DNA from 2 places in the Paenibacillus sp. CH40 genome. Region 1 is predicted to be linked to the other one. Evidence: riboswitches for the same ligand, from Rfam matches in the RefSeq annotation. Region 1 holds a riboswitch; the other holds the start of a gene.
The links. A riboswitch is a leader RNA that binds a small molecule or an ion and turns the genes downstream of it on or off. The one in region 1 is predicted to bind FMN.
Positions count from the first base shown of each region.

Region 2: another riboswitch for FMN. It lies ahead of NLX73_RS14550 (DMT family transporter); the one in region 1 lies ahead of ribE (riboflavin synthase).

Region 1 is NZ_JANAVQ010000001.1:894,704-910,653, reverse strand. It holds gene NLX73_RS03890 (ATP-binding protein) at 1-241, opposite strand, end outside; gene NLX73_RS03885 (response regulator transcription factor) at 243-959, opposite strand; gene NLX73_RS03880 (pseudouridine synthase) at 1,069-1,827, opposite strand; gene NLX73_RS03875 (spore maturation protein) at 1,906-2,436, opposite strand; gene NLX73_RS03870 (nucleoside recognition domain-containing protein) at 2,444-3,187, opposite strand; gene NLX73_RS03865 (D-alanyl-D-alanine carboxypeptidase family protein) at 3,247-4,509, opposite strand; gene NLX73_RS03860 (protein-glutamine gamma-glutamyltransferase) at 4,727-5,449, shown strand; gene ytfJ (GerW family sporulation protein) at 5,542-6,033, opposite strand; gene NLX73_RS03850 (DUF2953 domain-containing protein) at 6,199-6,912, opposite strand; gene scpB (SMC-Scp complex subunit ScpB) at 7,080-7,691, opposite strand; gene NLX73_RS03840 (segregation and condensation protein A) at 7,660-8,454, opposite strand; gene ribH (6,7-dimethyl-8-ribityllumazine synthase) at 8,628-9,092, opposite strand; gene ribB (3,4-dihydroxy-2-butanone-4-phosphate synthase) at 9,172-9,855, opposite strand; gene ribE (riboflavin synthase) at 9,916-10,581, opposite strand; FMN riboswitch at 10,912-11,085, opposite strand; gene NLX73_RS03820 (IDEAL domain-containing protein) at 11,154-11,621, opposite strand; gene NLX73_RS03815 (thiamine pyrophosphate-dependent enzyme) at 11,841-14,129, opposite strand; gene NLX73_RS03810 (2-oxoacid:acceptor oxidoreductase family protein) at 14,129-15,142, opposite strand; gene NLX73_RS03805 (peptidylprolyl isomerase) at 15,394-15,828, opposite strand.
Region 2 is NZ_JANAVQ010000004.1:273,037-288,986, forward strand. It holds gene NLX73_RS14520 (hypothetical protein) at 1-122, opposite strand, end outside; gene NLX73_RS14525 (DUF6933 domain-containing protein) at 221-724, opposite strand; gene NLX73_RS14530 (response regulator transcription factor) at 992-1,699, shown strand; gene NLX73_RS14535 (sensor histidine kinase) at 1,701-2,645, shown strand; gene NLX73_RS14540 (ABC transporter ATP-binding protein) at 2,773-3,696, shown strand; gene NLX73_RS14545 (hypothetical protein) at 3,689-4,384, shown strand; FMN riboswitch at 4,506-4,650, shown strand; gene NLX73_RS14550 (DMT family transporter) at 4,823-5,770, shown strand; gene NLX73_RS14555 (methyl-accepting chemotaxis protein) at 6,012-8,042, shown strand; gene NLX73_RS14560 (carboxylesterase/lipase family protein) at 8,186-9,667, opposite strand; gene NLX73_RS14565 (GbsR/MarR family transcriptional regulator) at 9,821-10,384, opposite strand; gene NLX73_RS14570 (quaternary amine ABC transporter ATP-binding protein) at 10,900-12,123, shown strand; gene NLX73_RS14575 (glycine betaine ABC transporter substrate-binding protein) at 12,098-14,695, shown strand; gene NLX73_RS14580 (ABC transporter permease) at 14,792-15,950, opposite strand, start outside.

The sequences.
Region 1 (15,950 bases):
GAATCAACAGCTGCATAGGCTGTGTGATTTTAGTAAAAAGGAATAAGGCAAAAAAGGTCGTCAATAAAAATCCGACAATGCATGTATAGGTGAACAAATGCTTAATTTCCGTCGATTCATACGCCGCAAAATTTCTGTTGATGTACGGCAATAAAAAAAGCCCTAGAAAAATAAGCACAGAGCCTACAAGACAAATGATGGTGATCCACAGCTTGCCTACCAGCGATCTCCAGAAGTTCACGTTATTTTGAAACCTCCAGCTTATAACCTACGCCCCACACGGTCGTAATCATAGCCGCTGCCTCTGGCGATACTTTATTCAGCTTTTCACGAAGCCGTTTCACATGCGTATCCACAGTGCGCAGATCACCAAAAAACTCGTAATTCCAAACGTCTTTCAGCAGTTCTTCGCGCGAGAAGACTTTATCTGGCGACACCGCCAAATAGTGCAACAGCTCGTACTCTTTAGGCGTGAGACTGATTTCAATCCCGCCCGCAGTTACCCGGTGCGCATCATGCTCAATGATAAGATTCGGAAAAACAATACTATTGCTTGGTACCGCCTCTTTCGTTAAAAAGGCAGTTTCAGACGAACGGCGTAAAATCGCCTTCACCCGGTAAATGACTTCTCGCGGGCTAAAGGGCTTAACCACATAATCATCGGCTCCGACTTCAAAGCCTTGTACACGGTTCACTTCCTCACCTTTGGCAGTCAGCATAATTACAGGTGTAGATTTAGTCTGACGCAGCCGTGTACACACCTCAATCCCATCCATCCCCGGAAGCATCACATCGAGCAAAATAATGCTGTAATCGCTTGCAGTCGCTTTTTGGAGGGCAATCTCACCATCCTCAGCTTCGTCAATTACATATCCTTCTTTTTCCAGATACATCCGCAGAAGGCGGCGAATGCGTTCTTCATCATCTACAATTAATATGCGGTTGCTTTGTTCTGACATATTCCCAGCCCCTTCGCTAAAAAAACCATTCTCTCTATTTTACTATTTTCCCGTGCTTGGTCAAACTTTACTCTCATCCAACAGTCTCTTTACACCAAAAAGGCCGGGGTTATGACCCCCGTCCTGTCCGTTTCTTTTTCGTGTTGTCTGATTTGGCAAGTTGAATGAGACGGTTGATTTCGTCCTTGGTTAAGGGTCTGGTCAGACCGCGCTTCAAGTTTTGTAGCAAAAGATCACCGAAGGCAATCCGCTTGAGTCTGATGACCGGGTGTGAAATGGCCTCAAACATCCGTCTTACCTGGCGATTTCTGCCTTCATAAATGGTAATCTGGATCACAGACTCCTTACCATTCGGATCTACATCTTTATATTCTACCTCGGCTGGTGCAGTAATGCCATCTTCCAGCACGATTCCTTTTTTCAGCTTGTCCAGCTCAGTACCATGCGGAACGCCTTTGACAGTTGCCACATATGTCTTGGGCACATGATGCTTGGGATGGGTGAGCAGATTGGCGAACTCGCCATCATTGGTAAGCAACAGCAGTCCTTCGGTGTCGTAATCGAGACGCCCTACCGGATATACGCGTTCCTTAACGCCTTTCAGATAGTCTGACACGATTTTACGGCCTTCCGGATCGGAAGCACTCGTAATGACTCCTTTAGGTTTGTTCATCATCAGATAGATTTTTTTCTCGGTTTTGATCGGGCGTCCCTTTACCGTAATCATATCTTGATCAGGGTCTGCCTTCGTTCCCAGTTCAGTTACGACAACCCCGTTCACTTCCACGCTGCCCGCCTGAATAAGCTCCTCACATTTACGTCTGGAAGCTACACCAGCTTGGGCCAATATTTTCTGCAATCTTTCCATGTTCGCTAATTCACCTCATGCTAATGATACCCATCCATGAGCAAAATCACAACCCCCGTTCAAAAAACGATGCAGAATTTAAAATACAAGCAGGCAAATGGCAATGGCTGCCACAAAACCAACCACATCTGAAAATAGTCCTACCTTCAAAGCATACCGTCCATTGCGGATACCTACCGCACCAAAATATACAGTTAGCACATATAGCGTCGTGTCTGTGCTGCCCTGAATCGTTGAGGCGATCCGACCGATCATGGAATCCGGGCCATAAGTGCGAATTAGATCCGTCGTGAACGCAAGTGAACCGGTGCCCGTCAATGGACGAAGCAAGCCTAAAGGCAGTACCTCACCGGGTACACCCCAGTGCTTAATCCATGGGGTTACCCAGGAGATAAAATAGTCTAAAGCGCCGGATGCTCGAAAAATGCTAATCGCCACCATCATACCTACGAGATGAGGAATAATGCTGATGGCGGTAGAAAAGCCGTCTTTGGCTCCATCCACAAAAGAATCGTAGACAGGTACCTTTTTAGCATATGCATATAAAGGAATAAAAGCGAGAATAACCGGAATGGCCCAAGTCGATACGAGGTTTATAAAATTAAGCATGCCTCCCTCATCCTTTCCAAGTGGTGTCACTGCCCTTGGCAGCCGTGTTTCCCGTTCGCGGAACGGCAGGTGAAGATACGGGCAGCGTCGTTGAAGAGGCAGCAGATGTTGGTGCTGATGAGGTGAGTGGTGCCAAGGATGTCTGGGACGGCGGAATCGCTGGAGGACGGCGGCGCAATTCTCGACTACGGTACCAACGGTCCGCCGCAATTGCGGCAAAGGTGGCTATTGCGGTCGCTACCAGCGTCGTACCGACGATTTCTGCCGGATGTGCGGAATGAAAATTAAGCCGTATCGCGATCAACGTCGTAGGAATAAGCGTAATACTGGCTGTATTCAGGGCGAGCAGCGTACACATGGCTGGTGTGGCGGTTTGCTTATCTGGATTGAGCGTCTGCAACTCTTGCATAGCCTTGATTCCCATCGGTGTGGCTGCATTCCCTAGACCCAGCAAATTGGCGCTCATATTGGACAAAATGTAACCCATAGCGGGATGATTACGCGGAACATCAGGGAAGAGAAAGGCAACCAAAGGAGAAAGCAGCTTGGATATTTTCTGTAAGAGCCCACCATCTTCAGCCAGCCTCATCATGCCCATCCAAAACACCAGCACACTTATCAGTCCAAAACATACTGTAACACCCGTAGTTGCGCCGTCAAAAGCCGCCTTCGTCACCACCTCTATATTTCCCTGCGCGGCTGCAAATACAAATCCTATACAAATCAAAGCCACCCATATGAGATGAATCATGGCTGATTCCTCCTTTTCCCAATGATGTGACACGTCCCAGCTCTAATTTCCAGCTTGCCCTAGGCTCCAAACAAATTTTTTAGGATTTCGTTCCATCTGCTCGTCCAACCTTGTTGCTGAGTATTGTTCGCAGGATCTTGTGCAGTTGGAGCCTCTTGCTGTGGCTGTACGGTACTTTGAGCAGGCAGCTTACTACCTTTTTCATACACAGGAACAGAACCGATAAGTTTACCTTCCAATAGGAATTCGACCCGCCCTCGTAAGCCAAAAGATACGTCCGCTCTGTCTGCAGAAGCAGAATTTTTATACAACACCAGTCTTTTGTGCAACTGGGTCTTCTCACCATCATGTAAAGGATAGGCAAAGCTTGTACCTGTTAATAGTGGGTAACCATCGATAGGTTGCTGCTTGTCCGTAATCGAAATGAGCGGATAATATCGGAATCCGTAATCAAGCATACGTGCATGATCGTTCCAATCGTCCCCGTCATTCAAGGTAACGGCAGCGAGCTGGCGACCGTCCCGCGTGGCAGAGCTGACCAGACAGCGAAACGCTTTTTTGGTAAAGCCTGTTTTCACACCGTCAGCTCCCTCATACAGCCGCAGCATTTTGTTTTTGTTGTGCCATGAGTAGTCCCAAGAATCGTTGGGATTCGGTGCTTTTTTCAGTTCTGTTTTTACGATACGGGCAAAAGTTGGATTATGCAGCGCATAAGCAGTAAGTCGGGCCATATCATTGGCTGAGGAATAATGTCCCTCGGCATCCAGCCCGTGAGGATTAGCAAAATGTGTGTGGCTTAGCCCAAGCTGAACCGCCTTGTCATTCATCAAATGGACAAATCCCTCTTCCGTCCCCCCCACATGCTCAGCAATGGCAGAAGCGGCATCATTACCAGAACGGAGCATTAAGCCGTACAGCATATTTTCCAGCGACATTTGTTCACCCATTTGCAGAAAAAGCGAGGACCCTTCTTTGGCATACGCGGTTGGACTCACCTTTACCCGGTCCTGCAAGCGTCCATGTTCAATGGCCACGATTGCAGTCATAATCTTGGTCAGGCTGGCAATACGTAGCTCCCGGTCACCCTCGGTAGAATAAATGATTCTTCCTGATGTGACATCAATTAAAGAAGCAGCCTGTGCATGGGTTCCTAATGCGGGCGGCGCTGCTTCTGTTTTTATCGCTCCCAGAACGGGCCGTGGACTCAGCAACGTAAGCGGCAATGACAAAATAAGCAGAAGCACCAGCGGCAAAACAAATGCGCGTGCCTTATTCAAGAAATGGCTGCGGTCCGCGTGAATGTGTTGCTTTTTTTTAAACATTTGGATTCCTCCGGTTTTGAGCAAGTCTTGTACCATTCTATGTCCAAGCTGTTCAAAGTATGTCCACCTTTATAACAGAAAATTCCTTTACGGGACAGCCATTAGCCGCTCTCTTTTTACTCTCTTTTTGCTCTCTTTCTGCATAAACCAAGCAACTTGCCCTCCCAAGTACATATATATTAGTTAGCAAAGTTAAATATGGATCGGGGGTTACATCATGCTGCGTCTCCAGTTTGAAATGATTTTAAGATCACGGATTGTAGAGTCCGCAGAAGCATTGCATCGAAGCGGTGTATCCTTTGCCACTTTTGCTACCGCACGTTGCAACCAGCAATTTTGGGATTTAACGGAAAAGGGTGGTTTTCAGATTAAAGCAGGTGTCACTCCGGCAGAGGGGATCAGAGACATTTTTTTAAACGGTCATCAATACGCTTTTGAATGTGCAACAGCTATGGTTATTGTGCTGTACAAAGGAGTGCTGGATTCCATTCTGGAAAGTGAGTTTAATCGGATTTTTGCAGATATGCTGCTGTATGACTGGCATTATGACAGTGACCTCAGGCTCATACAGCAGCAAGGGAGTCATAAAGCAGCTCCTGGCGATATTCTGTATTTCAACAATCCAGATGTGTCATCTGAAACATTGGAATGGAAAGGAGAAAATGTCGTTAAGCTGAAGGAAGACTTGTTTTATGGACATGGGATTGGCATCTTGCCGGCGAAGGGTATTATCGATTCCCTGAATCAACATCGTCGGCCGGAAGCCACGGTATCTGCTTATTTGACGAATGAAGTGGTCTATCCGGACTTCATCTACTTATCGCAGTTCGCTACCGAAGGAAATCGAAAAAATGAATTGTCGCTGCATACTTTGTATCACCAGGAATACAGTCATTGTATACATGCTGTCATTGGGGGAAGGCAGTATATTCGGGGATAGGGCCAAGTGTAAGCAAAAAAGAAGGTATTCCTTAGCCTATACTCGGCTTTGGGATACCTTCCTGAGAGAACGCTTTTCATTTCCAATGACTTTTACAAGTAAGCTGGTCCAGAATTACTTTGATCAATATTAATATCTACAGGTACCTGTGGGGGTGGAGTCTGCACGTTGTCGCCTGCATTCCGGAAGATAGACTGAACCTTATCAATCAGGTATGGGGTGGAGTCAATGAGTTTCTCAATCAGATGCGTTTGGTTGTCCAATGGAACGATTTGTGCCCCCTGTTTGCCAACAACCAGAAAAGCAATGGGATGAATAGATACACCACCACCGCTACCGCCACCAAAAGGATGACCTTCCTTCCCGCTATGGTTACCCGAAGCCGAGGAAGTATGAAGTGCCTCTTCGTCTACGTTAAAATCACTTCCCCCGGCAGCGAAACCAAATCCTACCTTACTGATTGGCAAAATAACGGAACCATCGGGTGTTTCCACCGCGTCTCCCACAATCGTATTCACGTCTACCATGGCTTTAATGTTTTCCATTGCGGTTTGCATGAGCCCTTGAATCGGGTGATCTGACATGATTAATTCCTCCTCTGCTTATCTCAAGCGTAGACTGCCTTTTCTTTCGCTATTGTGCGCAGGAGTTCAAGGAAATATGTATGTCATCGATTCGGCTATGCATTAATCTGGAGGACACTGAAATCCCAAAGTTCAGAAAGATTAAGTTTCACCACACTTCATTGTTTATCTTTCATTGTTAGCTTGAAGATCTTCATTTTTTTTGAAAAAAACCCGCTTCCATGCCTCGGGTCCACCCGGAACGCGCCATATGCGGTAAGATAAGATAAGCATGGAGAAAATTAAATAGCCGAGCGATACGTTTGCTTCACAGTTCAAAGTGGTGGTAAAACGCAAGCGATCCACCCAATACGGCACAACATACAGCTTAGGGGTACAATCCATGCGCACAAAACTGGAAGCAAAACCGATCAAGGTCGTTTTTAATCCCCACAAAATACCGGTTGAGGTAGCTGTATAAGCCGCGTCAGCAAGACTAATGTTGGTGGACCACTCCATTTTGGACATCGTCACATGTGCCAATGTATGTCGCAACCATCGATTGAAGGATTTCGTTCCCTTGAGCAAAACCCGTATATCATATATAAATTGCTTGATTTTTTCTGTATCAATATTACCACTATCCACGGAAGCATCCGTTTTATGTATGTTTTTGTTGCGATCAAGCCGATAGAGAAGCCCTTTTTTCAAACCTGTTATGAGAATGGCCGGAACATCGTAATTTATTTTAATCATCCCGTATAGAAATCTGATCTCTAGATGCGCCCGATCATCATTGTCATGTTTGGCAATATCCAGCTTCAATCGAATACGAGAGAGCAGAATAGCCAGCACAAGTAATATAACGACGATGATGGCGATACTGATCCATTTCCACACTGGCGAGTCCTCCCTACCTTTTTGCTATAAATATCATGGCAAAAATAGTATGACCGTTCGCCGGAAAATCATGCATCTTAAAATACCAACAGCCAGCCCCTAACTACTTGAGGACTGGCTGTCTATTTGAAATTATACATAAGTGAGCTGCAAGATCCGGATGAACTTTATTGGGATTCAAGATCCAGATCGTTGGCTGCAGGCTGGCTGCTCTCCAGACGCTCGAACAATAATTGAGTCTCTTCCTCCAAATTGTCCGAATCTTCGAACAACTCCGGTTGTGGTAGATCTGCCAAAGAGCCCAGACCGAAATAATCCAAAAATGATTTCGTCGTTCCGTACAATATTGGCCGTCCGATGGCTTCAGCTCGACCTTTCTCTTCAATGAGCTCCTTGTTGACCAGTGTATGTATGGCCCGCTCGGATTTGACACCCCGAATCTCTTCGATTTCAACTCTTGTAATGGGCTGGCGGTAGGCCACAATGGCCAGCGTCTCCAAAGCAGCTTGAGACAGTGAGGCACGTGCCGGAGAGTATGCGAGCTTTTCAAAGTAAGGTGCATGTTCGGATAAAGTTGCAAGCTGATAATGACCGGCAATACGGACAAGTTGCAGGCCTCTTCCTCCCTGCTCCATGTCCTGCTTCATATCTTCCAGGCACTGTTCAACCAGCTCTTGCTGCTGCTCTACAATGTCGGCGATCTGCTTGGTGGACAACCCTTCCTCTCCTGCGAGAAACAGCAGTCCCTCAATAATTGATTTCAGCTTCAGATAATCCATTAACCCGTAAATCCCCTCTCCACTCCATTACAATATCATCGAAAAGCTTCTCCTGATAACAGAAAATTTGTTTCATTTTCATCAGTTCAAGGATAGCCAAAAAGGTCACAACCACTTCATGCCGATACATATCCTCATGCATCAGCTTGGAGAACAGCAGACGCCCTCCATTCCCCACCATCTCTAAAGCTCCGATAACTTGCCGGATACGGTCCTTGACTGAAATTTCGTCCCGATGAACACGAGTTACCGTCGTACGTCGTTCTGCTTTGCGCAAAGCACGCTGAAAGGCCGCGACCAAATCGCTTGCATGCAGCCCATGCACCGGATTTACGGGTTCAGTAGGCAGGAATGCGCTTAGATCTTCTGGCTCCTTGCCATAAATTAGACTCCGCTCCCACTCACGTTCACTTAGATGGCGAGCAATCCCTTTATATTTACGATACTCCACCAGCTTGCGGACCAGTTCCTCACGTGGATCATAATCCTCTTCCTCATAAAAATCCAAATCGTCATATTCCATCACAGGTGGCTTGGGAAGCAACAATTTACTCTTAATAGATAAGAGCGTCGCCGCCATCACCAGAAACTCGCTCGTAATGTCCAGTTCCAGCTCCTGCATACTGTGCAAAAAAGCCATATACTGATCAGTAATATCGCTAATCGGGATATCCTGAATGTCGATCTCGGCTTTATCAATCAGATGCAACAGTAGATCCAGCGGACCCTCGAATGTTTCCAGCTTGTAATTTACGACTGTCAATGTGCTTCCCCCTGCCTTACTCCAATCATCATTCAACAATACCTTTCCCTATAGCACTTATGCTCTACGTTATCAATCCCTCTTTCTGTAGTATATACGTCATCGCCTTGCTTAACAATCCAATCCCTTTTTCACCTTGCAGTTTATAGCGTTCTATTCAGCTATACCTATAATTAAAATTGCTTGCCGAGATTGGCCATTTCAATCGCAGCCAATGCAGAATCCCAACCTTTATTACCAGCCTTCGTACCTGCTCGTTCAATAGCCTGTTCAATGTTTTCTGTAGTCACTACACCAAAAATAACGGGCACTCCCGTTTTCAGGCTGCTCGCTGCCACACCCTTGGCCACTTCATTGCAGACGATATCATAATGTGAAGTAGAACCACGGATGACCGTACCCAGCGTAATTACGGCATCATATTTACCGCTTGCAGCCATTTTTTGTGCAATCAGTGAAATTTCAAATGCACCCGGAACCCAAGCTACATCAATTTCATCTTCCTGTGCACCATGTCGTTGAAGTGCGTCAATTGCGCCGCTTAACAGCTTGCTCGTAATAAACTCATTAAATCTACCTACCACAATACCATATTTTAAACCGTTCGATACGAGATTACCTTCTAGAAAACGTGCCATGTTTAATCAACCTCTCTTAGTTTAATTATTTAGGGACTTCGGACAATACTTCAGATTTACTTGGAACCGAGATGTATTTTTACAATGACAAACGACGACGGTAGTCCACCAAATGCTGAATACTGATCAGCTTCAATTGATGTCGCTTGGCGACCACTGCCAGATCAGGCAAGCGGGCCATTGAGCCATCTTCCTTTATAATTTCGCAAATGACCCCAGCAGGCTTGAAGCCACTGAGTCGGGCCAGATCAACAGCCGCTTCAGTGTGACCAGCACGCTGCAATACACCACCATCGCGAGCAATCAGCGGGAACATGTGACCAGGCTTGCGGAAATCACTGCCTGTGACTGCTTCGTCTGCCAAGGCGCGTACAGTCAAGGAGCGCTCGGCCGCTGAAATACCCGTTGTTGTCTCCATATGATCTACCGATACCGTAAAGGCAGTACCGTGGAAATCTGTATTTTGCTCTACCATAGGATGCAATTCCAAGGCCTCGGCTCTTTGTCGTGTGATTGGTACACAGACCAACCCACGACCTTCTGTAATCATGAAATTAATGACCTCAGGCGACGCTTTTTCAGCCAAAGCGATAAAATCGCCTTCATTTTCGCGCTGTTCATCATCCACTACAATAACGACTTTACCGTTTTTTAAGTCCTCCAACGCTTCTTCGATGGAATCCAAACGAATCTCTTCGTCATGTTCCAACTCGCCATGCTCTATGACGTTTGCCATTGCACTTGTTTGGCTACCTCTATCCATAACACTTTCCTCCTTATGTCTTGTGCCACGAATGCTCCTAAACAGGTTTACCCTTCAATATCAGGCAAAGCCGTGTTTCGCCAAATAGTCCAAACTGAGAGGAGCTTCTTCTACTCTCTCCGCCTCCGCTGCACCTCTGTAATTTAAAAGCTGTTCTACATATTTGCCCAAAATATCGCATTCGATATTGACGGTATCTCCCTCACGTTTGGCTTGTAAGGCCGTTTCGGATAAGGTGTGGGGAATAATGGATACGGCAAAGGTATCTCTCGTACGCTGTGCGACTGTGAGGCTGATACCATCAATTGTGATTGACCCTTTGAGAAGAATATATTTAAATAATGTTTGATTTTTAGGCTCAATTTCGAACACAACTGCATTCTGATCTGATGTTACCCCGCGAATCGTTCCCGTCCCGTCCACATGTCCTTGCACGATATGTCCTCCGAACCTTCCGCTCGCCGCCATCGCTCGCTCCAGGTTGACTCGGCTGCCTGATCTCAACTCTTTCAGATTACTGCTGCGAAAGGTTTCTGGCATCACATCAACCTTAAAGTCTTTCGTACCGATCTGTATCGCCGTCAGGCAAACGCCATTCACTGAGACACTGTCTCCTATTTTCAAATCGCCCAACACCACGGAACCCGAAATCCCCAGCACCATCGCTTCACCGCTTTTGGAAATAGTTTGAATGCGACCCACTTCCTCGACCAATCCGGTAAACATGCCTTCACTCCTTTCCACTACATTCAGTTTATCCCTAATTCATCAGCTATAAGCGCAAAAAACCCCCAGTTCGGATTCAATCCGTCATGGGGGTGATGAGAGTCACATTTGTAGTATACAAGCGCAGTTCATATGCATCTTAAGACGACATGAAATCATAGGTTTGCCAATAGAAAGCATGACTGAGGATACAACCAAATACGCTCAGAACACCCATCAAAAAGAAAGCTTAAGCAAGCTATCGCCCGATGCTGTCCTACAACGAAATAAGCTGTACGCACAATTGGGTATGCTAAAAATCGGCACATGTCACGTCATGCACATGCGCTTCGTATCCTTCTCCCATCCAGACTATACTGTCGGTCCCGGATTTGCACCAGGTCCACCTTCTGCCGATCATTCAGCATCCGGGTCACGGACTAAGTCATGCTGTTTCTCACAAAAACGGTCCACAAACATGTCATCACCGCCGGTGGGGAATTTCGCCCCGCCCCGAAGGATCTTGCTCTTATTTAATTGAATTAACATTAAACTTGTTACGTATATTAGCACCGACTTCTAAAAAAAGCAAGTTATCTAATAGAAGCTCCTGCTTTGGTTTTGACATATTGGCTGGAGAGTTCTTCAAACCAGGTTTTATCATTCATATGAAGCGCCAAGTCAATCAGATCGGCCAGTTCCTCGACTCCCAACTCTGTTGCATGATCAAAGGTAATTACGGCTGAAGCAACCGGTCCCCGTCCTTCCTCAGAACATGCTTCATAATCCAGTCGCACATCAACATGTCCGTCAATAAACTCGCATTTCAGAAAATAAATAATTTCGCACATTAAAATGGGGCGTACCTGTGTTTCTAACACGCAATCCATCACCTTGGCAGAATAATGCTGGTTCGTCAGCGTGAATTTGTGTTCTGTCGCTGCCAACGATGCCCGTCCAAAATCATCCGTAAACTTTAGCTCCACTGGCTTGATGTTCATAACCTTAGGGATCTGCTTCTTTATAATTTCGATTATTTCAACTGTATTCAGCTTAATCATTACCTGCACCTCATTGCATCTTAAAATTCAGAAGAAAACTTTTTAACGTGCCTCTTATAGGCCTCCACTCCTATATCGGAAATCATTACCTGTTTTTTTATGCTTCAACCCATAAACGACAAAAAAGATTCTTTGCGCAATAAACGCAAAGAATCTTGATTGAACCACTACAGTAACAGCGGCTAACAATGTTAATCGATGATTATGCAAAAAACGTAATTATAGCTCTGAAATTTCATGTTTCTTTTTCAGGATAGTCCAGCGACGCTCAATCTCCTGCTCAAAGGTAGCCAGCGTAGCCTCCTCCTTGAGAAGATGCTTCGTTTTACCCATTAATTTCAACCATTCAGCAGCTGGAATCCGTTTTCCCTTGTCTTCCGGATTGTACGTAATCGTCGTACTGCCTTGCTCTATTTCGTACAAAGGAAAGAAACAAGACTCGACTGCAGCGCCCACAATGCTGGTGCCCAGTCTATCTTCGGATTTCCAATTCAGCGGGCAGGCGCACAGGATCTTACCATAGGCCGTACCCACGTTGTTCGCATACCATTGAGCCTTGGCTGCTTTGCGCAGCATATCCTGCGGATGACTTTCAGCTGCTGTAAAAGCATACGGAATGTTACAAGCAGCCATGATTTGCACGGTATCCTTGTGATGTCCTTGCTTTCCTTTTTGCATTTTCCCTACACCCGACGTACTGGTCATGTGACCAACCGGAGTGGAGTATGATTGCTGTGAACCTGTATTCATGTACCCTTCGTTATCATATTCCAACATGATCAGCTTATGATTACGCAGAGCCGCACCAATCGCAGAACCCATACCTATATCCATCCCACCGTCACCACTGATCATGATAAAGGTCGGATCGTCCGACATTTCAATTTCATTACGGCGCTTCATTTCCATATAAGCTTCCAGCGCTCCTGAAAGTGTAGCGGCCCCGTTTTGAAAAAGATTGTGGATCATCGGTTGTTTGTGTGATGTATAGGGATACCCTGTCGTCGTCACATAAACGCAGCCTGTCTGGAACAGCACGACAATATCCCCTTCAATACCTTTGAAAAACAGTTCCAGCGCAGACAATGCCCCACATCCTGGGCAAGCCCCGTGACCTGGTGTAAGACGGCGTGGTTTGGTTGTCAACGACCGCAGGGGTGGCACCTTGACTTTGAGCTTCCCGGTCGCCTCGTCCGGCGTAACCTGAATGAGGCCCGTACGGTATGCATTGCCACGTGGCGGCTGCATAACTTGCGGCATCACTTTGTCCGGTGAACCCGGATTAATTCCGTAATAATCAAAGGGCTTCTCCGCTCGTCCAGCCTCTGCCGCCTCAATCGCAAGCTGGAAGAACGCCTCTGCATCTTCCGCATAAAAATCCTTGCCGCCCAAGCCAAAAATACGGCTCAACACGAGTGTCCGATTCAGTGGGTCCTCCTGCAAGGCCGCCTTAATTTCATGCGTTAAATTCCCGCCGTCTGCCCCATACGAGTCTGCACGTTCACCTACCAGCAGCGCCTTGACATCACGTAAGGCTTCCCGCAGTTGTGCGGCTGGGAACGGTCGGATGATATTCGGACGTATCACACCAGCTTTAATCCCGCGCGCACGGAGTTGATCCGCCACATCCTTAGCCGATTCAGCCGCCGAATTCAACAGGAATACCGCGACCTCAGCATCCTCCATTTGATACAGATCTAAAATCGGGTATTCCCGACCGGATAAAGCGGCATATTCTGCTGCTACCTGCTCATATACTCCTTCTGACAGCTTCAGTGCTTCGGACAGCTGAACATGATTATTCGTCAGGTCATCACCGTTCATATGCGCGCCTACGGTAACAGGATGATCAAAATCAGTAATATTCGGATAATTTAAGTTCGGGTTAGGACCTACAAAACCGCGCACGGTCTCAGCATCTGCAAAATATTGCACTTTACGTTTTTGATGGGACGTATAAAAACCGTCATATGCAACCATTACAGGTAGCCGAACATCGCTATGCTCTGCGATTTTTAGTGCCATGATGTTCATATCATACACAGCCTGTGGTGTACTTGCCGTCAAAATGACCCAGCCTGTATTCAAACCATAGTACAGGTCCGAATGATCCCCGCGAATATCCAGGGGACCACTGACAGCTCGTGTCACCAGATTCATAACCATTGGAAAACGGGTACCTGACTGAACAGGTAACTGCTCCAGCATGTACAGGAAACCTTGCGAACTAGTGGCGTTCACAACCCTCGCTCCCGCTGCGGCAGCTCCATAACAAATCCCTGCCGATCCGTGTTCTCCGTCTGCTGCAACCAGCTTAATATTATGCTGACCTCTCGTTCTCATCTGATCCAAATACTGCGCTACCTCAGTAGATGGAGTAATCGGGAAATATCCCATCATATGATAATTAATCTGCGCAGCCGCCGTAGCTGCCATTTCATTACCGGATTCGAACGTTGTCACTTGCGCGGCGCCTGTCTGTTTGAGTTCTTCCTCCAGTTTTGCCATTACGCACGCCCTCCTTCATATACCGGAAATTGGTGAGCAACTCGATTCTGTTCCGCCCATCCCCATTGCTCCCGACGCGAGCTTAATGCCCCCGATGGGCAAATATCTACACATTTCAGACATCCTTTGCAATACTGGTAATCAATCCCTTGCAAAAATGGCGTCATTCTTCCGCGTTTGTCTGCCTGCTCTTCCCATACAAAACAGTAATCCGGGCAAATCGAATCACACTTGGCACAATGGGTACATTTATCAGCTTCATATTCAGGCACATACCCCTGGCGTGAACCACTAACATCTCTCGTCATGCTGTTGCCCTGAGTCGCAATAACGCCCCCCAGTAGTTGCGTTTCGTATCCCAGCAGTGGCTGCGGACGTTCAAAGACCCGATCCTCTGCGTCATCAGTAACTGGATATACGTGCAGTTCCATTTCCTCGTACCCCCGGTTAAACGTACGGAGATTAGGTTCCACTAACAGTGGATTTTTCTTTTCAAAGGTACTGCGTATAACCGATCTCATCGCTTCCGGGTCCAGGAAATCACAGACACGGAACAAGGCACCGAGCATGGACGTATTTAGTTTGGTCCGCTCTTCCAGTGCGATGCCCATCGCATCCACCACCGCTAGTGTACCGGATACCAGTCCCAAATCAGCCCGTATTTCTTCTGCTGGACGCGTGGAATTAACCACTACAATCCCATCCGCTGGCAGTCCGCTGATTACATTTACCGTTTTGTATAACGTTTCATGGAAAATGCCTACCACATGCGGTTGCTCAATCGGACTGTGATCCCGAATATCGACCTCCGGCTCACAGAAGCGGACGAAGCTTTTAACCGGAGTTCCCTTTTTTTCCGAACCGTAGGACGAAAAATTTGAAGCATTCAGCCCCAGACCAAGCACCCCGGTTTCGGCCAACATTTTGCCAGCCAGATTAGCGCCGAGTCCACCAATGGATTCCAGCCGGATTTCAAAAAATCCGAGTCGATTTGTGCTCGTTAAAATAGACAATGTGATAAGCCCCCTTCTTTTCCAATCCTTACTGAGTTTGAATACTCATATAAAATAAATGGAAAATGCATTCTTATCGAAAGGCTATCACAACACTTACTTTTCGAATGTGATCTAACGCACTGTAATGCCTACGTGATTGCGAAAATCAATAAACCGTCAAACAAAAGACAACAAAAGCCGCCCTGTCCAAAGACAGAACGGCTTAGGTGCAACGCTATTTGAAAAAGATCATGTAATTAACGGTAAAATTACACGTCAAATACTTTAACCTCTTTCATTTTGTCGCCTTGTTTTACAGCATCAATGAATTCCATACCTTTGGTTACTTTACCAAATACAGTATGTACTCCATCTAAATGTGGTTGTGGAGCGTAGCAGATAAAAAATTGGCTGCCACCTGTGTTGCGACCTGCATGAGCCATGGACAGAACGCCTTTGGCATGCTTTGTTGTATTCGTAGCTGTTTCACAGTCAATCGTGTAACCAGGACCGCCTGTACCGTTACCGATTGGACAACCACCTTGAGCAACAAAGCCCGGAATGACACGGTGGAAGCTCAAACCGTTGTAGTAACCGCTGTTTGCCAGCTTTTCAAAGTTAGCAACGGTGTTTGGAGCTTCTTCTGGGAAAAAGTCAATTTCAACGATACCGCCGTTTTCAAGATCTATTCTACCTTTTTTCATTGTTTGTATCTCCTTTTCAACCTGTTTTGAGAACTAAATAACATCAAGTTCCAGTTTACTATGAATTGCCGCGCTTAGCAAAGTCTTGTCCAAAAAAAGAGCCATTGTCCCCGGTGTATTAT
Region 2 (15,950 bases), on a different contig from region 1:
ACAGCCCACTTCCAATCCCCTCTAAACAACGCAGGGAAAAAACCAAAAAAGAGCGTAGTCCATGAAAAACCTACTTTGCGTTCCTTGATCATTCCAGTTTTATTTCTCAATTTAATCTTCATTTACCCCTTACCTCTCTTTATATAGTCTTTTAGAACTATATTAGATTATATAGGACAGAGGGAATAAATGGAACTCATTTCGTAAAATCATAAAATTCTCAAATACTCTCTAGTTTATAATGCTTTTCTAGCATTTCTTTAAAAACATCAACAGGGTACTTGTATTCGACTGTTTTGAAAACAATCCGGTTATTCCACTGGTTTTTTTCCAGCTCGCACCCATGCTCCATATCCAGTTCCTTCATGATAAAAATAATCTCATCTAAGGTTCTCATTACACTATGACTATTCGTCGTCGTAGCCAGCATCTGCTTGCCTTCCTGTATGTAGGCCTTTACGATCTGTTCATCAAAGCCTTCGCTGATCATAAATTCCTTCAAGGCTTGCATAAAAAGAGCTGGCAAGTTTTTGTACTGCGATTTTTTAATCCCAAAAAGCGTGATGCTTAAGCGAGATATATCATGCATAAACACTATATTTTTTCTTCGATTAAGTAAAAACAAGCTGGCATGCCAACTATTCAAAGGCGGATAAATATCAACTTGAAGTGGTTCAGTCTCCCATTCCTTCAGCAGTTTTTGTGTTCCTCGTATGACAAACATCGTCGCTCTCCTTTATTGACGGTCCTGTACCGCAGCGTGATTCGCATACCCAATCTCTCATATGAGGCATGTCCCGGATATCATAACACCGTATTCCAAACATCGGATTATAAACTCTTTCAGTATAATATAGGGGAATCATAGATTACCAGACACATTAATTTTCTCTTTGGATATTTTTTATGGAAATCCCCTCCACTGCTCTATATAATTCAGGTACAGTTCGTCACGCGAGCTTAATCTAAAAATTAGGGGTGTTCCACACCTATGTCACAGCATATTTTACTTATTGAAGACGATCTATCCATTGCCGAAATGCTACTCAAAGCACTCACTAAGGAAGGATACAGTCTAACCACTGCCTATGACGGGGAAGAGGGTCTTCTTGCCTTTGAACGTCATACCTATGATCTGGTACTGGTGGACTTGATGATGCCGAAGGTGGACGGTATGGAGGTGATCCGCCGGATCCGTACCCACAGCGCAGTACCTATTCTGATTATGTCAGCCAAGGACAGCGACGTGGATAAAGCGCTTGGACTGGGCTTTGGGGCAGACGATTATGTTGCCAAACCTTTTTCAATGCTGGAAATGACAGCTCGTATTCAGTCCGCGATCCGCAGATCTACTACATATGCCCGTCAGCAACAACAGGAGGAACAGCCGCAAGCACAAGTTTTGACCTACGGCAGTCTGCGCATTGATTTTGATCATTTTACAGTCATACGCAATGAAAATGAAATTCAGCTAACAGCCAAAGAGTCCGATATTTTGAAGCTATTTGTAGCCAATCCGAACCGGGTATTTACAAAAGCACAATTATACGGATTTATTTGGAAAGACGATTATATGGGCGACGAGAACGTGATTAACGTCCATATTCGCCGCCTGCGTGAGAAAATCGAAGAAGATCCCTCTCATCCTGTCCACATTAAAACGCTATGGGGCATTGGCTACAAATGGGAGAATGGCTGATATGAACATCGAAAACATTTCTGAATGGATTGTCGGCCTCATCATGTCAGTCGTTATAGTATGGCTTTGGCGGGAGCGTATGGCCTATAAGCGCAAAATAAAGGATATCCGAACCCTACTAGAGCGGATTGTGACGGTGAATCATGCGGAAAAGCTGCTATATGTCACAGGTGACGTTGAACTGCAACGACTCATGACGGAAATTAACCGACTGCTGGACTTGAATCTCAGAGTGTCTGCAGATTACAACCGTAGCCAAATCGCCATGCGCAAAATGATTTCGAACATTTCCCACGATCTCAAGACCCCGCTTACGGTTGTGCTTGGATATGCCGAGATGCTGGATGGCGATCCGACTATTTTGCCAGAAGAACGTATAAAGCTGCTATCCAAAATTCATCAAAAGACAAGCGAAGCGATTGAGCTGATCGGCAGCTTTTTTAGCTTGGCGAAGCTGGAGGCTAATGATACGGATATTCCATTGACTCGACTGGAAGTGGGAGAACTGTGCAGACGCAGCATTTTGGAGTTTTATGACCTGCTGACCGCACAGGGATTTACTGTGCATATTGAGATCCCGGAGCACCCCATTCATGCCTTGGGGAACGAAGGAGCGATTGGACGGGTGCTGAACAATCTGATCTCGAATGCCATTCGTTATGGGGCAGATGGACGGACGCTGGGTCTGGCTCTATTGGAACAGCAGGATACAGTGCGTATAGAGGTATGGGATCGTGGCAAAGGCATACAGGAATCTGAGCAAGATAAAGTTTTTGAACGCATGTACACACTGGAGGACTCCCGTAATAAGACGGTACAAGGCAGCGGACTGGGCCTTACGATTGCCAAACGCCTGGTTGAAACGATGAACGGAGAAATTCAATTGACTAGTAGACCTTATGAGCGGACAGTCTTCTCTTTTACATTGAAGAAAATCAACTATTAATCGAACTAAACATTTTGCATAATTCGATTTGTGCTCAACTTAATAAATTTGTAAGAATCACGAAAGAAAAATGAACATTTCGCCCTTTATCCTTGAATTATCAGCAGTATACGAAGGGAGAACACCCATGACTTACGTAATACGTACACATCAGTTGACCAAGGCCCTGAAGGGCAATGAAATTGTAGCGGGAGTCAGTATGAATGTGCGCAAGGGAGAAACCTATGGCTTTCTCGGCCCTAACGGGGCAGGCAAGACAACGATGATGAAAATGATTACGAATTTACTCAAGCCGACTTCGGGTGAAATTGAATTATTCGGTGAGAAATTAACGCCAAAATCGTATCATCTGCTCGGACGGATGGGTTCGATTATTGAATACCCGATTTTTTATGACAGACTGACGGCACAGCAAAATCTCGAACTTCATTGTGAATACATGGGCTACTATAATAAGCAGGCGGTTCGGGATGCCCTGGAATTAGTGAATTTGCGAAATGCGGATGACAAGCCGGTAAAGGATTTTTCGCTGGGAATGAAGCAACGTCTTGGGATTGCCCGCGCTATTGCGACTAAGCCAGAGCTACTCATTTTGGATGAACCCATTAATGGTCTGGACCCCGTGGGTATCAAGGAAATCCGCCAATTATTCCACATGCTATGCAAGGAATATGGGATGACTCTGCTCGTGTCCAGTCATATTTTAGCGGAAATAGAGCAGATTGCGGATACGGTAGGCGTGATTAATCACGGACGACTGATTGAGGAAGTATCGATGGAGCAGGTGCGGGAAACCAATACGGAATATATCGAATTTACGACCAACGATTGTAAAAAAGCGACCTATGTCCTCTCCCATCATCTGAATCTGAATAATATAAAAGTACTAAATGAACAGAGTATACGTATTTACGATTCAAATGTACCACAGAAACAAATTACGAAAACGCTCATTTTAAATGATATAGAGGTGGATTCCATTCATCAGAAAAGCAGCACGCTGGAAGACTACTTTTTGCGCCTGTTAAACGGAGGTGATCTCCATGCTTAAATTGATGCAGTTGGAGCTGAAAAAATTTCATCTGGCGGGTTATATCCGATCAGCACTGATCGCCAATGCATGCATTCTTGGGCTGCTCTGTATTATCGCGCTGGACAGTCAAAGTGAAGGAATACCCGAATTCACACAGTACACTCAACTCTTGGATCTAATAGACAATTTTGTGAGAGCAACATTTATTGTATTTTCCTCCGTTTTGCTATGCCGCTTTATCGTCGGAGAATTTAAATCCAAATCGATTACGATCTTGTTCATGTATCCGATTCACCGTCAAAAGCTGATGATCGCCAAGCTCTTGGTTGTGCTGCTGTTTACGTTCTTGTCTATTATTATTTCGGAAATAATCATTACGGCTGCTATTCATCTGCTCAACCAGTTTGTCTTGATTGTACCGGATAACCTCACTCTTTCCATACTGGGCCAACAATCAGCACGGACGCTGATCAATGCCGTTGCTGCCAGCTTTATGGGATTGGTTCCGCTGTATATGGGGATGCGAAGATACTCTGTACCCACCACCATTGTGACCTCAATCCTGATTGTAGCATTGCTTTTCTCCAATAATAACGGCGCTACACTTAGCTCCATAGCCCCCGTGCAAATTGGCTTCTCTCTACTAGGAATGCTTGTGGCTTATGCGGCGATTCGACGTATTGAGTATAAGGATATTACCTCGTAATATGTAATTTCGTAGAGCGCTTTCAAAAAACAGATGAAAATCATTGTTAGATATACACACATTTTTCACTGGACTTCATTCTAAAACAGGTATATCCTATAGGAGAAATTAAAAACGGAATAAGGATCTTCGGGGTAGGGTGAGATTCCCAACCGGCGGTATGGCTCATGGAGCTAAGCCCGCGACTCTGTATCTGGCAACAGGATACGGACTGATTTGGTGAGATGCCAAAGCCGACGGTAAAGTCCGGATGGAAGAAGATCGAAATATCAACATGCCGCAAAGTGGATGAATACTGCGTTATTAGTTTTGCAGCAACTTCATTTAACTTGCATAAAGCGGCAAGTTTATTTGATCAACCCCCGTCTTGCATGGCCTTTCGCCATGGACGGGGGTTTTTGTGCCACCGGTCCTGTATTCGCAAGGAGCTAATTGAGTATGAGTCAATCTTCTACTGTACTAACATCCAAAGGTTTTGATCGTAGCTCCCACTTGAAAAGCGGTTTTTGGCTGGTCGCAATTGGAGCAGCCTTGTGGGGCGCAGACCCGCTTTTTCGTATTATTTTGCTAAAGTCATTTACTTCAACACAAATTGTACTTATGGAGCATGTGCTGCTCTTCCTCGCTCTGACACCGATGCTGTGGAAGCATCGTGAGGAACTCAAAGCGGTACGGCTTCGTCAAGTTTTCGCTATTTTATTCGTCTCGTGGGGCGGCTCGGCTCTGGCCAGCGTGATTTTCACTATGGCACTCAGCAATGGTGATTTGAATGCTGTACTCTTACTCCAGAAGCTTCAACCCTTGGTCGCTATTGTTCTAGCCCGTATTATTTTGAAGGAAATGTTGCCGCGTCATTTTGGATTATTAATTGTCGTCGCTCTGTTCGGGACGTATCTTCTGACCTTCGGTTGGTCGCTCCCCTTCGGACATGTTCGTGATTTTGTTCAGGTTGGTAGTCTGCTTGCACTCGGTGCAGCAGTTCTGTGGGGCGGTTCGACAGTCATGGGAAGTTACTTGCTTCGTTCAATGAAATATGAAACAGTAACCTCCCTCCGCTTCATGGTGGCGCTCCCTCTGATGATTGTCCTCACCTCTGTAGAGCATGCGCCATGGAATATGCCTGCCGGTACATGGGCGGGCGCAGCTGTGATTATCAATCTGCTATTGCAGGCATTGCTTCCGGGTCTTCTCAGCTTGCTGCTGTATTACAAAGGCTTAAGTACGACCAAAGCGTCTTATGCTACGATGGCAGAACTGAGCTTTCCCATGGTTGGTGTCGTGATTAACTGGATCGCATTTCAGCAAATTGTCACTGTAGCGCAATTGACTGGTTTTATGCTCATCTGGATTACGCTCTTTATGATTTCACGTCAGCAAAAAAATTAACAGTTCAATGTCCCTTTCATGACTCACCCAAGCCAAATCGTGAAGATGCTTTTGCATCTCCGATTTGGCTTTTTTATGTATTCGTATCCATATAAAATATAGTTCTTTAGACCCGTTTTTCAAAAAAAATGTCTAAAACATGCTACTATTCCTCGTTTCCCAATGATTACATCTATAAAATCCGTCGGTTTATGTCGAATAAAACAATGTAGTGATCATCAGACACAGAGGAGCAAGAGCTATGACTAAAACAAAACAAACAGTTCCGTGGTGGAACAGGTTTCTCAAGCAGTTTTATTTAATGAGGACAAGATTAATAATATCTTTTTTAGCTGTGTTATTAATTCCGAGCGTACTTATCGGTTACTTTTCTTATCAGGGCGCTACGACGCAACTCAGTCAGCAAATGGGCGGTGCCGTGTACACGAATCTGTATCTGATCCGAAGCAATGTCAATCAGTATGTATCGCCCATTATGAAAGACGTTGACGTGCTATCCACTGAAATCCAATCTGATTCCATTGATTCCAACGAAGAGGCTCTTCAGAAAAAATTGGATGTCATCGTCAAAGCTCATCCCGAATTAGATGCTGCGCTCCTCGGCAATGAGGAAGGACAATACATTCGTACGCCGAAAAAAAAGGAAACCGATTATGATCCAAGGGAAAGAAAATGGTACAAAAACGCGATGCAGGAAAAGGGTAAAGTAGCCGTCAGTGTTCCAGCTGTCAGCGTCACGACAGGGAATTTAGTGGTTAATTTATCAAAAACGCTGGAGGACGGTCAAGGAGCTATTGCATTGGCTTTGAACCTGGACAAGATGAGCCAAAACCTGCAGTCTGTAAAGATTGGGGAACGCGGAGGACTCATTATTGTTGATTCTGATCATAAAATTGTGGCTGGAGCTGGAACTGCCTTTAAAAATACAGGCAAAAAACCAACAGACATCATAGAGGGACTTCCCGAAGTAGCGAAAACCGCTGAAAATGATACTCCTTCCATATCACAAATTCAATTCATGAATCGGGACGTGCTGGCTTTTACAATCCAGGACCCTCTCACCGGCTGGAACATTATCGCACTGTCGGATCTGGAGGATTACAGTGATGCAGCCCAACCGATTCTGAAGCAAAGCCTGATTGTAATTGTTATTTCCATACTGGCCGCTACGATCATCATTGTGCTTATGGTTCGCTCGTTCCTGATTCCACTCAAGAAGCTGCAAGCAGGAACACGGATCGTCCGTGATGGAAATCTGACCGAACGTGTTAACCTATCCAGCAAGGATGAGTTCGGCGAACTGGCACAGAATTTTGACCAGATGACGCATTCCTTGCATACGATGGTTTCCGAGGTCAATCAAACGTCCTCCCGACTTGCTTCCTCTTCTCTGATGATCAAGGAAAGCACAGAGCAAACGACGGAGTCCGTACAACACGTAGCGGAAACAGTTATGGAATCCGCAGAAAATGCAGCCACCAGCGCCGAGGCATCCGAGCAAACCGCTAATGCCGTTGAAGAAATGGCCAAGGGTGTCAGCACCATTGCCGAATCAGCAAGCTCCATCGTGGATTCAGCAGGACAAACCGAGCATGATGTAGCTCAAGGCAGTCAAATGATCAGCCATGTGCGGACACAAATGGACCGTATTCTGGAAGCTGTAAGCCAAACGGCTAGCCTGATGGATGAGCTATCCCAGCTCTCAGACGATGCGAAGCAGATGAATACAGCTATTGCCGCCATTGCCAAGCAAACCAATTTGTTGTCTCTGAACGCGTCTATTGAAGCTTCCAGAGCTGGCGAAGCCGGGCGTGGATTTGCCGTAGTCGCTATAGAGGTACGCAAGCTGTCTGAGCAATCCAAGGAAAGTGCAGATTCCATCAGTCAGATCATTACTCAGATGCTCGATTTGATTCAACGCTCCACCGCTACCATGAACGGTAATGTTCGTAACCAGGTAGGTGAAGGATTACGTATTAGCCAAGATGCAGAAGGTGCATTTACGAATATTGAACGCTCTACATCTCATATTGTGGAGCAAATTCAAAGTGTGTCCGCTGCGGCTGAACAAATCTCAGCCAGTACAGAGGAAGTTTCGGCTACTGTCACCCATTTGGCAAGTCTGTCTCGCAATTCGGCGGACAGTTCGCAGACAACCTCTGCTGCCGCTCAGGAGCAAATGGCGGCCATGGAGGAAATCGCATCTTCGTCTCAGGAGTTGTCCAACATGGCCCAGGATTTGCAACAGCTGGTTAAGCGATTTAAGATTTAAGTTACACATCGTATCGTTGCAATTTCATGAAAGTAAGAATGAGCAGCAGTACATCTAATGACTAACAAAAGCCTTCGTCCGTATGCTAATTACGGGCGAAGGCTTTTTCCATGTGAGTACTTGGGGTGATCTCTCTTATTTACTTATAGGGTCATCTGACCGGTTAACTGACGGCGTCTATCTCCTTCGGGGTCGTGCTCCATTTTAATATCCTGATGGAAAATAGCTGTAGTCCGCTCTTCCCTGTCGTACATCGGCCAAGCCTCCTCGAACAGCACAGGCTTCCCATCACGTGCAAAAGCAACCCATGCCTGCTGCATAGCTTGAGCGAGCTTCTGCATCGACGGTTGAATCTCTAATCCAAGCTTACCTAGCAGCTCCAGATTATCGAAAACAAACGCAATTTCGGCACCGTGAACCGCTTGTCCAAAGGTAGGATGCCCCGGCAATGTCCAATCAAAACGATACATCCATACAGGCGCATGCGCCGACTGCGCAACAGCAAGAGCCAATGCAGGACGCCAAAAAAATAGATCAGTCAACATTTGTGCCTGTCCCTCAATCGTAACAGGAAATGGTTCTATCAGGTCGCCGATGTCTGACATGCCCGTCATCATTTCCAATGCCTGACTCGCTGTTGACTTGTTCATTAGATGGGATTCTTTTCGGATGAAATAGGCCCCCTCATGCAAGTTCGTTCCAATCAAAACGGATACCTGCTTTGCTGAACCTTGCGCGATTGCAGACAGCGGTTCATCTGGCAAGGTCACACCGTCCACGACGGGTTGATAGATCATCGCCATCCCGGGTCCGATGATTTCATGCGTCTTCGCCATAGCTAGCATTAGCGCATCTGTCGGCAGCGTAAACAACCGTTCTGGATGCTGAGTGTCCACACCCAGCTGCTGCAGATACACAGCCGTCACTTGTTCGGCCTGTGAGGTTGGCAATACCTGCGACGCACCGCTCTGCAAAATCGCACGCTGGAACAGTCCCTCAGCGGCTGGCATCGCCAATAAAGCGGCAATACTCATCGCGCCTGCCGATTCACCGAACACCGTTACTTCGTCCGGGTTACCGCCAAAGGCAGAGATGTGATCCCTAACCCATTCCAGCGCAGCGATCTGATCCAGCAGTCCCGCATTAGAGGTCAGGCCATCTCCCTTTGGAGTTAGATGCAAAAATCCTAACGGCCCTAATCGATAATTGATCGTAACAACCACAACATCGCCATTCTTCGCCATTCGTTCCCCGTCATATAAAGGTATAATCCCGGACCCCGTGACAAAGGTACCGCCATGAATCCACACCATCACCGGACGTCCCTTCTCAGGAGCCTTCGAAGCAGGTGTCCAAATGTTCAGGTATAAGCAATCCTCTGACTGCTCAGGCGGTTCCACCAGATTTCCAGTCATACTTTCAGCGGATGGCATAGGTTGCGGACAGATTGGCCCAAAACTCATCGCAGCCCGTACACCCTCCCAAGACTCCAAAGGCTGGGGCGCGTGAAAACGTAGTTTTCCAACAGGAGGCTGTGCATATGGGATACCTTTCCATACATGATATCCATTCCCCGTTTCCCCACGTAATTGACCTAAACGAGTATGTACTGTAATACTCTCCATCATGAAGCCTCCTTTATTTCGTATCTTCAACACAACGGTATAATATCAATCTTTACATATCTCTATTATACCCTTTGCACACGGCCAAACCAAAAAATACCGGAAGCACTTTTGCGCTCCGGCATTTTTATAAACAAGATAGAGAAATAGCGATTAATCCCGAACTTCTTCTTTGGGAATCAGCTTATAAATTTCTTCGCTTTCCATAGAGTCAATTAGTCGGTCTAGCCACTTGTAATAAGCGACGGCCTGCTTCATTTTCATACGATCTTGCTGAAGAATCGCCTTAAATTCCTCGTACTCTTCACCCTGATTCATCAATCTGTCCAGCTCATCAATGGCTTTGCGCAACACCAGTAAATTTGTTTCTACCGCTTTTCTCCATTTAATAGCGAAGAAATCAGTGAAGGTTTGATGCCAGTCATATTCGACTTCATACAAGTCTTTGCGTGAGCCCTTGCTCCAAACCTTATTTACCATTTTCAGATCCAATAATGTTCGAACTCCTGTACTCATGCTCGTTTTGCTCATTTCCATTTCACGGCCCATCTCGTCCAGCGTCATCGGTTTATCCGCAAAGAAAAGCAAACCGTATAAATGCCCCGCAGACAAAGTGATCCCATACAGGTCCATGTTTTTACCTATAGCTTCTATAACACGTTTGCGAATTTTTTGCAGCGAAGCCTGCTGCTCATCACCTAACTGGTACAAGCTCATGCTTGCAACCTCCTAATTTTAGAGCATTTTGCACAACCTAGTATGAACGATTTACCCGTAAAAGATTAGCTTTGACGCAATGTAAGAAATCTTTCAATAATAAATGAAATGTTTCAAAAACAAAGCTTCTGTCTATATTACAACAGCATGGATCGTTCAAAATCATAATTCGCAAAATTGCTAATGATAGTAAACTTTTAAAATTATGGATATACATAAATCTTTTTCTTATGGTTATATTTCATTGTCTATTTTAAAAAAAGCACTATCGGTTGTAAAGTTCCGAATGTTTGAGCATTCTATAGAACGGAGGAGCATATCAAAGGAAACTTTGTACAGTTTTTTCTGTACGTACTTTATGAACAGTTTTTTTGTTTGAAATGTAAGCTATGCTTCTGTTACAATTAATTTTGTCATTAACCGTTCAGGATGTTCAGAATTATGATTTTTATACTCAATCCTTAATGCAACAAGGGGTTAATACCAAGCAAAGTATAGAAAGAAGAGGTGTATGTATGACGATTTTGGAAGTCAAAAATGTCAGCAAACTCTTTGGTCCTCACGCAGAGCAAGGTGTTCCGCTCCTGGAGCAAGGCTGGGGCAAGGAAAAGTTGGCCAAAGAAAAACAGATTACTGTTGGTGTCAATAAGGCCAACATGGAAATTAAGCAAGGTGAAATTTTCGTAATTATGGGGCTATCGGGCAGTGGCAAGTCCACTTTGGTGCGAATGCTAAATCGCTTGATTGAGCCTACCTCCGGTGAAATTCTGGTCCACGGCAAAGATCTCCGTAAGATGAACAAAGAACAACTTCGCGAAGTTCGTCGTAAAACCATCAGCATGGTTTTTCAAAAATTCGCCCTGTTCCCACATCGGACTGTATTAGAAAATGTAGAATATGGTCTTGAAATTCAAAAGGTAGAAAAAGCACAGCGTCAGGAAAAGGCGCAACAAGCGTTGGAACTGGTTGGTCTTAAAAACTGGGGCGATAAAATGCCCGATGAATTGAGTGGCGGTATGCAGCAGCGTGTCGGCCTGGCACGGGCGCTGGCTAATGACCCTGAAGTGCTCCTAATGGATGAAGCGTTCAGTGCATTGGACCCTCTCATTCGCCGTGACATGCAGGATGAGCTGTTGGAGCTTCAAGATAAAATGAAGAAAACAATTGTGTTTATCACCCATGATCTGGATGAAGCGTTGCGGATTGGTGACCGGATTGCCTTGATGCGAGACGGTGCGGTCGTACAAATCGGTACACCGGAAGAAATTATGATCCAACCGGCTAACTCTTATGTAGCCCGCTTCGTCGAGGATGTGGATCTGTCCAAGGTATTGACGGCTGCTCATGTCATGCTTCGTCCAGAAACCATCACCATGGATCGTGGTCCGCGTGTGGCTCTGGAATTGATGCGGGAGCGTGGGATTTCCAATTTGTTCGTCATTGACCGTACTAAAAAGCTACTGGGTGTTATTAACGCCGAGGATGCTGTTCATGCACTGCGCAATAATTTGAAAATTGAAGATATTTTGATTACTGACGGACCGCAGGTTGCTGCCGAGACTGTCATTAATGATTTGTTTGAAATTACAAGCTCGTCCAAGGTGCCGCTGGCTGTGGTCGATGACAAGCAAAAGCTGCTGGGCGTTATCGTCCGTGGAGCATTGCTTGGCGCACTTGGTGGAGATGTTACCACTACAAAGGAGGTGAATGCCCATGATACCGAAACTGCCAATCGCTGAGTGGATTCAATCCATTGTCGACTGGATGGGTATTCATCTGGCTGGATTGTTTAATGTTATTTCTTCTATTATAGAAGCTGTAGTAGGCTTTTTCTCAGGCCTGTTCATGCTTCCGCACCCTCTGGTGTTCATTGTGATCATCGGGATTATCGCCTTTATGATCGGGCGGGTTCAGCTTACGCTGTTTACTGTCATCGGCTTCCTGCTGATTGATAATCTCGGCTATTGGAGTGAAACAATGAATACGCTCGGACTGGTCATCACGTCTGCGCTCGTATCCATTGTTATCGGAATTCCCATCGGGATCTGGTGTGCATACAGTAAATCCGCATCCCGCATTATCACGCCTTTACTTGATTTTATGCAGACGATGCCTGCGTTTGTGTACTTGCTCCCAGCGGTTACCTTTTTCAGCCTGGGTGTTGTACCTGGTGTTATCGCATCTGTTATCTTTGCTATCCCCCCAACCATTCGCATGACTAACTTGGGGATTATGCAAGTATCAGGTGAGCTGATCGAAGCCTCAGATGCTTTCGGTTCAACCTCTGCGCAAAAGCTGTTCAAAGTTCAGCTTCCACTGGCATTGCCTACCTTAATGGCTGGTATTAACCAGACGATTATGCTGTCACTGTCCATGGTTGTTATTGCTTCCATGATCGGTGCAGAAGGCATCGGTGCTGTTGTGTACCGTGCTGTGACACAGCTGCAAATCGGTAAAGGTTTTGAAGCCGGCTTAGCTGTTGTCGTTCTGGCTATTGTGCTTGACCGTTTTACGCAAAACCTGTTTAAACCTACGCAAAAAGGCAAAAGCCGCGTATCCAGCAAGCAAAAAGTATGGATTACTTCTGCAGTTACAGCTGTCATTTTGATCGCTGGTGCTTCCCAATATTTTGTTGGTACAGATCATTCCGCATCTGGCAAAGGTAACGCTGCTGCCAACCCGGTTGGCGAAGAAGTCGGTTACAAAATTATCGGTATTGATGCCGGGGCAGGCATTATGAAATCGACTGCCAAAGCAATTCAAGACTACAATTTGTCTGATTGGAAGCTGGTTGAAGGTTCCGGTGCAGCTATGACGGCCACACTGGACAAAGCCATTAAAGCGAAAAAACCGATCATTATTACAGGTTGGACTCCTCACTGGATGTTCAACAAGTATGATCTCAAATATTTGGAAGACCCTAAAAAGTCTTATGGTGAAGCCGAGGGGATTCATACGATTGCCCGTAAAGGCTTGCAACAGGATGCTCCTATCGCTTATGAGTTTCTAAAACGTTTCAAATGGACACCGGAAGATATGGGTGAAATGATGGTTGCCATTCAAGCCGGAACCAGTCCTGAACAAGCTGCCCAGGATTGGGCGGAGAAACATGCCGACAAGGTTCAGGAATGGACTAAAGGACTGCAACCTGTCAATGGCGACACGTTCAAGCTGAGTTATGTCGCTTGGGATTCCGAAATTGCCAGTACGAATTTGCTAAGTTATATTTTGGAGAACAAACTGGGTTACAAAGTAACCGCACTTCAAGTGGAAGCAGGTCCTATGTGGACGGGTGTCGCTAGTGGTGATGTAGATGCTTCACCGGCTGCATGGCTGCCGTTAACACATGCGGATTACTGGGCTAAATACAAGGATAAGCTCGACGATCTTGGGGCTAATATGAGCGGTGTTAAAACCGGATTGGTCGTTCCAGCTTACATGGATGTTAAATCGATTACTGATTTGCAGGATAACGGAGCCGAAGCGGCTCCGGCTTCCGCCACAACTGAGGACTTTGGCAAAGAGGTCGGTTACCGCATTGTCGGTACCGACCCTGGCGCCGGACTGATGAAGCTGACCGCTAAAGCTATTAATGACTATAGCTTATCCGACTGGAAGCTGCTTGAAAGCTCTGGAGCTGCTATGACTGCTACACTGGATAAAGCTATCAAAGCCAAGCAGCCTATCGTCGTAACAGGTTGGACTCCTCACTGGATGTTTAACAAATATGATTTGAAATACTTGAAAGATCCTAAAAAAGCGTACGGTGATAAGGAAGAAATTCATACAATCGCCCGCAAAGGTTTGAAGCAGGATGCTCCTGTGGCTTATGAATTTCTAAGCCGCTTTAAGTGGACTGCTGAAGATATGGGTGAAGTGATGATCGCGATTCAGGACGGTATTGCCCCACAGCAGGCTGCCAAGAACTGGGCTGATAAACATCCTGACAAGGTACAGGCATGGATCAAGGGCCTACAGCCCGTCAACGGTGATCCTTTGAAGCTGAGCTACGCTGCTTGGGATTCTGAAATTGCCAGTACGAACGTATTGAAATATGTATTGGAACAAAAATTGGGCTATAAAGTAACAGCCCTGCAAGTGGAAATCGGCCCGATGTGGACTGGCGTGGCCGGCGGAAGTGTAGATGCTACTGCTGCCGCTTGGCTTCCATTGACGCATGCTGATTATTGGGCTCAATACAAGGATAAGGTGGATGACATCGGAACCAGCATGACTGGCGTTATGTCCGGGCTTGTCGTTCCATCCTATGTGCCGATTGATTCTATCGAGGATCTTCAGCCGCCGCAATAATATTTTTTCCACTTTTAAACCATATGAACAAGCAAAAGGCAGATCAGGGTTTACTCCTGATCTGCCTTTTTATGAGTTCCATATTTAAAGTTGCTCTCAGCCTTTTAGCGTGAATCCTTCTTGAGCAGGCACATCGGCATGCTGCCCTGCCGTCTGATGCTGTTTAAAGAATAACGGATAGATCGCGAAGGACACCAGCAGACTCACACAACCAATGACGCCTAGAGCAATCATATCTTTGAAGATGTAGGTGATATCCAGTCCTTTGAGCGTGATGTTCCGTACAGCATCCAGGTAATACGTCAGTGGCAATATTTCAGCAAGCCCCCGCAAGAAGCCGGGCATTGCTTCCAATGGCCACGTATAGCCTGACAGCATAAAGGAAGGAACAGCAATCAGCATCAGCGTTTGGGTCGCATCCACTCTGGTCTTGGAAAAGAGACTGAATAAGAAGCCTAATCCGCACAATGCAAAGTTAAAGACCAGCGATACCAAAACCAAAGGCAGTACCTGTCCCCTGAACGGAATATCAAAGCATAAAGCGCTGATACTGAATACAGTCAGCACATTGAAAGCTCCCGCTGCATAATACGGTGCCAGTTTGGCAATAGCCAAACGCCAAGGGGTATTTCTCCATGCACCAAATCTTCCCCAAGTCCCTGCTTCCTTATCACGCGTGCAGGACAACGCGATACCAAGCAGCAAACACTGCTGGAGAGCCGCAGAGATAACCCCTAGTGGCATGAAAAGCTTATAATCATATACCGGGTTAAATAGCACTCTGGATCGGAACGGGATGGTAGTCAGCGTCGACGCGGCCTGATCGGCGTTCATTCCCTTTTGTTTCATGGAATTGACCGATACTCCAGCGCTCACGCTGCTAATGACCTGATTCGCAATCCGACTGGCACTATTGGAATACATCATATTACTGCCGTCAATCAGCGTGAGCACGGGTGGGTTCTCCCCATGCTTAAGCCGAGTCGTAAAGTTGTCGGGAATGACGATTCCGACCTTAGCTTCCCCGGTCTCTACCTGACGGACAGCATCTTCCTGATTGCTCGCTTGCCGTGTAACGGCAAATGAGTCGGTCGAATCGAACGCCTGAATGATCTGGCGACTGAGCTGTGAATTATCTCCATCGTACACTGTGACAGGCATCTCGGTAATCCGCTGATGTGAATATAGGAAGCCGAATAGTATCGTATACACAATCGGCGTAATCAGCAGAATAGCCATAAAGCGGCGGTCCCGG